DNA from 2 places in the Planococcus sp. 11815 genome. Region 1 is predicted to be linked to the other one. Evidence: riboswitches for the same ligand, from Rfam matches in the RefSeq annotation. Region 1 holds a riboswitch; the other holds the start of a gene.
The links. Region 1 has a riboswitch for FMN ahead of M1Q06_RS09710 (ECF transporter S component). Riboswitches for the same ligand answer to the same signal wherever they lie in the genome.

Region 1 (4,752 bases):
GCATAAATGATCCCAGGTCCGGCATATGTTGACACCAAATTCAATAGTTCTTCCAATTTGTCACTATCATTGTCGAATTTGCGAATGTCGTAGCTGATGTTCTTTCGGTCCATCGGATGTGAATAGACGAATGGGTCACTCAATTTTAAGTAACGTTTGATTTCATCTGTGACTTTATCGGTCGCCGTTGCGGTTAGCGCCAAGGTTTGCGGATTGCCAAGCTTTGGCAGAACCTCTGCAATGCGCAAATAATCCGGGCGAAAATCGAAGCCCCACTGAGAAATGCAATGGGCTTCATCCGCGACTAGCAGCGAGATGCCGAGTGATTTCAATTTGCCGAGCACATACGGCTGTACAAGCATCTCGGGAGCCACGAAGATGAATTTATAATTGCCGAGCGTGTTCCACGCCCTTTCGCGATCTTCCGGTTTCATGAAGGAATTGATGGCAATGACCGATTTTTCCCCCATCTTCTTCAATTGGGTGACTTGGTCTTGCATCAACGATAAAAGCGGCGAAACAATGACAATGGCGCCAGGCAAGACTTTGCCAGGAAGCTGATAACACAGCGATTTCCCCATTCCGGTCGGCAGCAGCGCCAAAACGTCACGCCCCGCCAGCACTTGTTCGATCACTTGTTTTTGACCGGGGCGGAATTCCGTGTAGCCGTAAGCTTCGTATAATAGCTTTTCAAGATTCATGTGACGCCACCTCTCATCGCCAGCGCCAACCGGATCTGAAAATAGCTGGCTTCAGGCAATCGCTCTTTAATGTCCCGCAGGCGCATCGTCTTCAACTCCTTGCTGATGTGATGGATCGACTCGAATAACTGCTCGTCCATAAACGGTGCGGAGCTGAACGCTGGGTCGTTCATGGCCATCTCCACGAAATGATCCTCGATCGTACTTGTTTTCAGCTGCCGGAGCTCAGCAATCTGCTTGAGTGAAAATCCGCGTTCAGACAGATTTTGCGTCCGCTTCGCCGATTCTGTCAAGGCAGATTGCTGAATGATGCCTTCAAGCATACCCGCGAGCAATGGATATTCCATGCCTTCGAGCACATCCAGCCAAGCATGCATGGCTTCAACAGCCGCAATCTTTACATCTATCGGCAAAACGCCATGCTGCATGGCCAATTGATCCCAGGTAAGCCCCCCGACACCATAGCCCGACAACCGTTCCACCAGGATATCTTTATGCGTTTCGGTTGTTTTTGCCATAGCCAAGCTGGTTTCGAGCTGGTTTTTAAAAGTTTCTTGAACAGCGGGTGAGCGAAAATCGACGCGTTTCAAATAAGCTTTGGCCCACGCCTGCACCGTTTCATCGGTGACGACTGGATCAAAGCGCTTTTGGCCTTGCATAAAATTGGACATCGTCTGGACCACCAACGATAGGCGCGCAAAGAACCGATTTTCATTGCCCCTGTACTTCCAGCCATTCAAAAGCGTAGGTGGAATTTCCAGATTGAATGCGGAGCGATGGAGCTGGACGATCTTGTCATCTGGGATCAAATAGCCCTGCGCCTGCAACCTGTCAATGGACGCTAGATACTCTTGCTTATCCAGTTTTGGAAGCACTGCAAAATAAGGATGCAACCCGAAATAGCCGATATCCTGAATCGTTTGCCCTGATTTCTTTCCTTTAATTAAATGATAAGGGGAAGATACGGTCCGTTGACCGTCTACCGCTTTCATAATCGCTAAAACGACTTCATCGAATCGCACTGAATTACCCTCCTGGCGGTTTTGGGTTGAAAAAATCATGAAATATCTATAGAATAAACACGATAGTATAACTGAACTTGTTCGGAGATAAAGGAGAGGAACTGGAATGGCTAAATATACCATTGTTGATAAGGATACGTGTATCGCATGCGGAGCTTGCGGAGCAGCGGCACCAGACATTTACGATTATGATGATGAGGGCATCGCCTTCGTTATTCTTGATGATAACACGGGGACTGAACAAGTGCCAGATGAGCTGATGGAGGATATGGAAGACGCATTTGAAGGATGCCCAACCGATTCCATTAAAGTTGCAGACGAGCCATTTGAAGGGGATCCACTTAAATACGAAGACTGACCAAATTTTGGTCAATAGAAAAAGCGGCCGGAAGAATCATCTTCCAGCCGCTTCTTTTATGATAAATAATAGGAACGTTGTTTTTCAATCCAGGTATGCATGCTGCCGAAGATCAATAAGACGACGGTCGTAAGCGCCAAGCCTTTGATCAAGTTGAACGGCAGGATCCCGAGGACAATGGTCGTGTACAATGCGTTTCCGGTCTGTTCTGGCATGTTCAGGAAGTACGTGTACATCGGCAAAAAGACGAAATAATTCAGCAAGCTCATGCCGATTGCCATCGAGAATGTCCCGATGACCAAACCGAATGCGATTCCTTTTTTTGTGGAAACTTTACGGTAAATGGCGTAGACCGGCAAAATGAACAATAGGCTCGTCGCGAAATTCGCCATATGCCCTACAGGGACGCCAGTCGGGCTTCCTGAAAAAATCCAGTCCAATACGTTCTTAAAGAATGCTACCAAGACGCCTGCGACAGGCCCCATCGTGATCGCCGCGATTAGTGCAGGCACGTCACTGAAATCCACTTTCAAAAATGCTGGCAATGCCGGCAGCGGAAAATTGAATAGCATCAACACAAATGAGATGCTACTCAGCATACCGATGACAATCATCGATTGCAATTTCTTGTTCTTCATGTTCCTCTCTCCTTGTCGTGATTCACCAGAAGAAAGGTTCGGATCGCATGCTGCCATAAAAAATCCCTTAAGCAAGGTTCACTTAAGGGAGAGTTAGGCACACTGAAATAAACGGCCCGCCATTAAAAACGGCATGCGTCCGTACCTTCACCTTCTCCCATCCAGACTATACTGTCGGCTTTGGAATCTCACCAAATCCTGCTTTTTACGGCTCGCGGGCTGATGGACCATTATGTCCAATTACCGCCGGTAGGGAATTACACCCTGCCCCGAAGATGAATCGATATTTTTTTATACAAGTTAATCTTATAAAAAAAAGACAGCAATGTAAACCATACTGCTTACATTGCTGTCTTTTTTTATTTTTCTGGCCAGTCGATGCGGTTGGGCGAAACGGGCAGCTCAAGTTCTTTGGAGAAATCGAATTTTGCCCATTCCACTTGTGCCGTATTGGATACCGTCAACGATGAGCCGTAGGATTGAGCCGTGAGCGCCATGCTTTCAATCATCTGCATCGCTTCCATTCCGTCAAGCGCCTCCAAGTCCATTGGCTCTTCGAATATCAATGTGGCGTTCATTCCATCCACTTCAACGCGGTAACTGACCCCGTTAGGAACCGGCGATCGGTAATCCTCATTCGGCGATTGCTGAAGTGCCATCAGCGCATCTCCTACATTTTCCGGCGACATGCCGTAAGCGGGAGCCAAATGCCATTCACTTGTTGACGAAGCAAGCAAGTAAAAGCTTTGCCCTTGCTCGCCCGGAACGAGTGGTTCCGCTGTCCCTACATGGGATAATTGCGCTGCTTCCCCGTCTTCATTCAATACACGAATTTCCTGCTGACCCATGAACGTTTCCTCCAAACTGTTCAGATACAGCAAAGTGGAGGCCGAACCTTGATCATAGGAATGGCCGTCCGGCAAGAAATGGCTGATCGTCGAACCGTTTTGCTGGAGCTCGCCTTCATATGGATGATACTCATCAAAACCCAAGCCGGATTCATCGATTTGACCGGCGAATGTTTCATATAGTTCGAGAGCGTTCGGCTCTGCCGTATCGGCTAGCTGTTCAGGAATGACGAAACTTATGGGCACAACATAGCCATGATAAGCAAGCCCGATGCGCAACACATGCGCACCTTCCAGTTCGCTCTCATAAACTGCGCTCCGCTTCACTTCCGGGCCATCCGTGGCCAAACTCGCTGCCCCTTCGGATTCTTTTGTGGACCCGTCTGCTGGCTCTGTTTGTTCCGTCGGTGCCTCATCTGTTGCCATCGTCGACTCCGCTTCACTGCTTTCACTCTCGCTGCTTGAGTCGGTTCCATTCTGCTGCAGCAAAGAGGCGACGAGCACCGAGATGCTCAGGAATGCGACGATGGCAACTAATAGCGGCAGCCAGCGCTTCGGCTGTTTGGGTGCTTGTTCTTTATGGGAAAGCTTTTTATACACTTCGGCTTTGGGCCGCCTGTCTTGTATTTTGGGGAAATCCCGCAACAAACTTTCGATTTCTTCATCGTCCCATTTGTCATTCGGCATATTCTCCTCCCCCTTCTGCTTCTAGTAATTTTTGGCGGAGGGACCGGATTGCCCGGTGCTGTGTCGTTTTGACTTTGCCTTCCGACCACTCCAGGACTTCAGCAGTTTCCGCAATGGAGAGATCTTGGAAATAACGCATGATGATGACCAGCTTCTGGTCGCCTGTACACAAATCGAGCATTTGGTATAAGCGGATCTTGTCTTCATTGAGCAATGAAACTTCTTCCGGTATTTTTTCAGTTGAAACCAATTGTTGGGTTTCCCAGTCGAAGAAATCCATCGAATGCTTTTTCCTTACTGCGGTCTTGCGGAAATGGTCGATGGCGACATTTTTGGCGATCGAAAAGAGCCAGGTCTTTTCCGAACTCTTTCCTTGGAACCGGTCATAAGCGCGCAGTACCCTCACATAAACTTCATGCATCAGATCTTCTGCCACATGCCGGTCCTTCACTAAATACACCAAAAACTGAAAGACATCCTGATGGTATTGATCGTACA
Region 2 (4,752 bases), 1.5 Mb from region 1:
CGGGATACGGCTTAAATGCGACGGAATTCTCGGTGCTCGAACTGCTCTATCACCAAGGCCGGCAACCGATACAGGCAATCGGCAAGAGAGTGTTGATTGCGAGCAGCAGCATCACTTATGTAGTCGATAAGCTGGAGCAAAAAGGCTATGTCGAACGGGAAGCGTGCAAAGAAGACCGGCGCGTGACTTATGCCCTTTTGACTGACGACGGCCAGGAATTGATGAAGCGCATTTTCCCTGAACATGAACGGCAGATGGATAAAGTATTTGCCGGGCTTGAGCAAGAGGAAGTAGCGGAGTTGATCGAGAAACTGAAAAAAGTGGGCTACGAAGCACAAGAAAGTATTGAACCGAAAGATGGAATAGTAAAAGACAAGGAGCGGTATGCATGAACGAATTGAAAGGGATCCACCATGTAACGGCGATTACGAGCAGCGCCGAGAAGAATTATGAATTTTTCACGTATGTATTGGGGATGAGATTGGTTAAGAAAACGGTGAACCAAGATGATATCCAAACCTATCACTTGTTTTTCGCTGACGATAAAGGCTCAGCCGGGACGGATATGACTTTCTTTGATTTTCCTGGAATCCCGAAAGGCTCTCATGGCACGAACGAAATTTACAAGACGGCTTTCCGTGTGCCGACGGACGAAGCGCTTAGCTATTGGGAAAAACGTTTTGACAAATATGAAGTAAAGCACAATGCAATAACCGAACAATTCGGCGTGAAAACTTTGTCGTTTTCCGACTTCGATGACCAGCAGTATATGCTCGTATCGGACGAGAACAATGAGGGCGTACAGGCCGGCACGCCGTGGCAGCAGGGTCCGGTCCCGCTTGAATTTGCCATCACTGGGCTTGGCCCGATCCATATCCGCATCGGGCAATTCGATTACTTGAAGGAAGTATTGGAAAAAGCGATGCATATGCGTGAGATTGCTGACGAAGGGCCGTTTCATCTATTCGAGATGGGCGAAGGCGGAAACGGTGCACAAGTGATCGTCGAGCATAATGCAGACTTGCCGTCCGGCCAGCAAGGTTTCGGAACGGTGCATCACGCCGCCTTCCGCGTGGCGGACCGCGAAGCGTTGAATGAATGGATCGGCCATATGCAGGAAATCGGCTTCTCGACTTCCGGATACGTCGATCGCTTCTTCTTCGAATCATTGTATGCACGGGTCGCACCTGGTTTATTGTTTGAATGGGCAACGGATGGCCCGGGCTTCATGGGCGATGAGCCATATGAAACGCTTGGGGAGAAGCTTTCTTTGCCGCCGTTTTTAGAGCCGAAGCGTGAACAGATCGAAAGCATGGTGCGCCCGATTGATACGGAGCGCAGCACGAAGGATATCGAAAAAGAATACCTATAAGGAAAATTCGGCACTGCTCACAATGGGCAGTGCTTTTTTGCAGGTAGGAGGAAAGAATGTCCAAAAAACTGAAATAATGGGACGGTTTTGGGAACTTATCCCACTTATGTACGTAAGTATAGATAGTACAAGGAAAGGGGAGAACGGCGATGCCGAAATGCCAAAATTGCGGAACGACATGGACATGGGGGCAGACCGTCTGCCGATTGTTCACACTCGGGGATAGCTTAACTTGCCCCTCTTGCCGGCAAGAACAATTCATGACGATGGAATCGCGGAAAAAGACCAGCTTGTTCGTTTTTGCCGCTCCGCTCATCATGTTCATTTCGGTCGCTTTCGGCATCGATCCGTTCGTTTCCCTCGCCTTATTCCTGGTTTCCTTTTTAATGATCATGGGCATTTACCCATTCTTTATCGAATTGACAGACGAGCGCGGGCCGATGTGGTAACTAGTAAAAACCCGAGTTTCTTTCTAGGGATTGAGTTGGCTTCGCGCAAAAATTGAGATTCTTTTCTGGACAGCCCCCGGAGCTTGCGCTAAACTTACAGATAATCATCTATAGCGTTCTTCGGGGTCGGGTGAAATTCCCAATCGACGGTAACGGAGCAATCCGAAGCCCGTGAGCCTTTCGGGGCAGGATTTGGTGCAAGTCCAAAGCCGACAGTTAAAGTCTGGATGGGAGAAGAACCGTCAAACAGCCTACTAGCAATCGCTAAGGCTTCTTTGATATGCACTTTCAAGGCCCCTTTCTTTTACGAAAGGGGCCTTTTTTGCATACTGTGGATGATCAACTGAATAGTATTCCTTCGGGGTCGGGTGAAATTCCCAATCGACGGTAACGGAGTAATCCGAAGCCCGTGAGCCTTTCGGGGCAGGATTTGGTGCAAGTCCAAAGCCGACAGTTAAAGTCTGGATGGGAGAAGGAAGAACACGGAAATTATAGAGTTTTCTATAGTTCTATTTCCTATTGTCTTCTAACCCATTGGCTAATCAATGGGTTTTTATTTTGTTCTGAAAGGTGTGATCAAGTGGACGATCAGCAAATCATGAAGCACGCACTGGAGTTGGCGCGATCAGCTGCCGGGCAGACTTCCCCCAACCCTCTTGTCGGGTCGGTGATCGTCAAAGATGGCCGCATCATCGGCATGGGCGCGCATCTGAAAGCGGGACAGGCGCATGCAGAAATTCATGCGCTGAATATGGCAGGCAATGAAGCACGAGGCGCAGATATATATGTGACGCTGGAGCCTTGCAGCCATCATGGCCGGACAGGGCCTTGCGCAGACGCGATCATAAAAGCCGGCATCCGCCGTGTCGTCGTCGCTGTGCTTGACCCGAATCCGCTCGTTTCGGGCCAAGGCATCCAAAAGCTTGAAAATGCCGGGGTTATTGTAGAGACCGGTGTCTGCGAGCAGGAAGCTGCGGAGCTGAACCGGATGTTTTTCACCTTTATCCGCAAAAAGCGGCCGTTCGTCACATTGAAGCACGCCATTACGCTAGACGGCAAAATCGCTGTATACGGCGGCCGTTCTGAAAAAATTACAGGGCCTGAAGTGCAGCGCGACGTCCACGAACTGCGCTTGCTGCACGACGCCATCCTGGTTGGCACGCAGACCATTGCACTCGACAACCCCCGTTTGACCAATCGGTTTGCTGACTCCCCGAAGCAGCCGATCCGCGTCATTTTGGATCGCCAGCTGCGCATCCCATTAGAGAGCCATGTCATTCAAGTACCTGATGCCCCTACTTGGATTATCGTCGGATCAAGAGCCGATATCGACAGCCGCTGCGCATTTCCTGAGCATGTCCGAATTCTGCAACTGGATACGCCGGATGTGGAAATCGCCGCTGCACTGGAATTGCTGGCCGAGCAAAAGGTGTTGTCTGTCCTTGTGGAAGGCGGGCAAAAAATCAATACTGCTTTTTTGAAAAGCGGTTTGGTGGATGAAGTTGCTACGTATATTGCACCGATTATTCTCGGCGGCGAAGGAACCGTTTCCGTCTTCGGCGACCTGCAAACCAGTTCTGCGTCAAACGGCATTCGCTTGGAGACACAAAAGGTGGAGCACCTCGGAACGGATCTGAAGATCATCTCCACCTTAAAGGAGTGACACAAATGTTTACAGGAATTATAGAAGAAAAGGGGCAACTCGCGGGGATCAAGCGCGGCGCGTCCAGCATGGAAATGACGATCCGTGCAAATGTTGTCTTAGAAGAAACAAAAATCGGCGACAGCATTTCAGTCGAAGGGGTCTGTTTGACCGTGACTTCCTTATCAAGCGGCCGTTTCACGGTGGATGTCATGCCGGAAACCTTCCACGGCACGACCCTTTCTTCACTTAGTACATCCAGTGCCGTCAATCTGGAACGTGCCATGGCGGCGAATGGCCGTTTCGGCGGGCATCTTGTCGCGGGCCATATCGATGGGGTCGGCAAGATCTTGCGCAAGCGCCCACAGGAAAATGCCATGTATATCGATATAGCGGCGCCTCCTGAATTGCTTGCGCAGTCGATCGTTAAAGGATCCGTCGCAATTGACGGCATCAGCTTAACGATTTTCGAACTCAGCGAAAATCATTTGACCGTTTCGCTCATCCCGCATACGGCGGGAGAAACAACTTTGGGCAGCAAAAAAGTAGGCGATTCGGTCAATCTCGAGACCGATATGTTCGGAAAGTACGTGCAGCGTTTTATGGAGCATGCGCCAAAACAACCGATGAACGCCGATTATTTGCGGCGCCACGGATTTTAAAGGAGCAAACCGATGCTAAATACAATTGAAGAAGCAGTAAAGGATTTGCAGGCAGGAAAAGTCATTATTCTAGTAGATGACGAATCAAGGGAAAACGAAGGGGATTTTGTGTGCCTCGCAGAACATGCGACGCCTGAAAACATCAATTTCATGGCAACGCATGGCAGGGGGCTTATCTGCACGCCGGTCTCGCCGGATATCGCATTACGGCTGAAACTCGACCAAATGGTCAGCCATAATACTGACCATCACGAAACGGCATTTACCGTCAGCATCGACCATAAAGATGCCAAGACGGGAATCAGCGCCTTTGAACGGTCGGACACCATTTTGCAGATGCTCAATACAAAAGCTGTGCCGCAGGATTTCAAACGGCCGGGGCACGTCTTCCCGCTTGTCGCAAAATCGGGCGGCGTATTCCAGCGCCAAGGACATACAGAGGCGTCAGTCGACTTGGCGCGTCTTAGCGGCAGCGAACCGGCAGCGGTCATTTGTGAAATCATGAATGTTGACGGCACAATGTCACGCATGCCGGAACTGGAAAAGCTGGCAGATGAATTCAATTTGAAACTTATTACCATCGAGGATCTCTATGCGTACCGCGCGGAGAAAGACCCGATTCTCAAG

Region 2: another riboswitch for FMN. It lies ahead of ribD (bifunctional diaminohydroxyphosphoribosylaminopyrimidine deaminase/5-amino-6-(5-phosphoribosylamino)uracil reductase RibD); the one in region 1 lies ahead of M1Q06_RS09710 (ECF transporter S component).

Annotation. Positions count from the first base shown of each region.
Region 1 covers NZ_CP096991.1:1,895,911-1,900,662, forward strand. Annotated here, with positions in the region: gene M1Q06_RS09695 (RecQ family ATP-dependent DNA helicase) at 1-701, opposite strand, end outside; gene M1Q06_RS09700 (helix-turn-helix domain-containing protein) at 698-1,723, opposite strand; gene M1Q06_RS09705 (ferredoxin) at 1,830-2,081, shown strand; gene M1Q06_RS09710 (ECF transporter S component) at 2,138-2,719, opposite strand; FMN riboswitch at 2,865-3,000, opposite strand; gene M1Q06_RS09715 (hypothetical protein) at 3,079-4,254, opposite strand; gene sigX (RNA polymerase sigma factor SigX) at 4,244-4,752, opposite strand, start outside.
Region 2 covers NZ_CP096991.1:429,955-434,706, forward strand. Annotated here, with positions in the region: gene M1Q06_RS02295 (MarR family winged helix-turn-helix transcriptional regulator) at 1-392, shown strand, start outside; gene M1Q06_RS02300 (ring-cleaving dioxygenase) at 389-1,372, shown strand; gene M1Q06_RS02305 (TIGR04104 family putative zinc finger protein) at 1,522-1,821, shown strand; FMN riboswitch at 1,934-2,064, shown strand; FMN riboswitch at 2,172-2,302, shown strand; gene ribD (bifunctional diaminohydroxyphosphoribosylaminopyrimidine deaminase/5-amino-6-(5-phosphoribosylamino)uracil reductase RibD) at 2,402-3,484, shown strand; gene ribE (riboflavin synthase) at 3,490-4,125, shown strand; gene M1Q06_RS02320 (bifunctional 3,4-dihydroxy-2-butanone-4-phosphate synthase/GTP cyclohydrolase II) at 4,138-4,752, shown strand, end outside.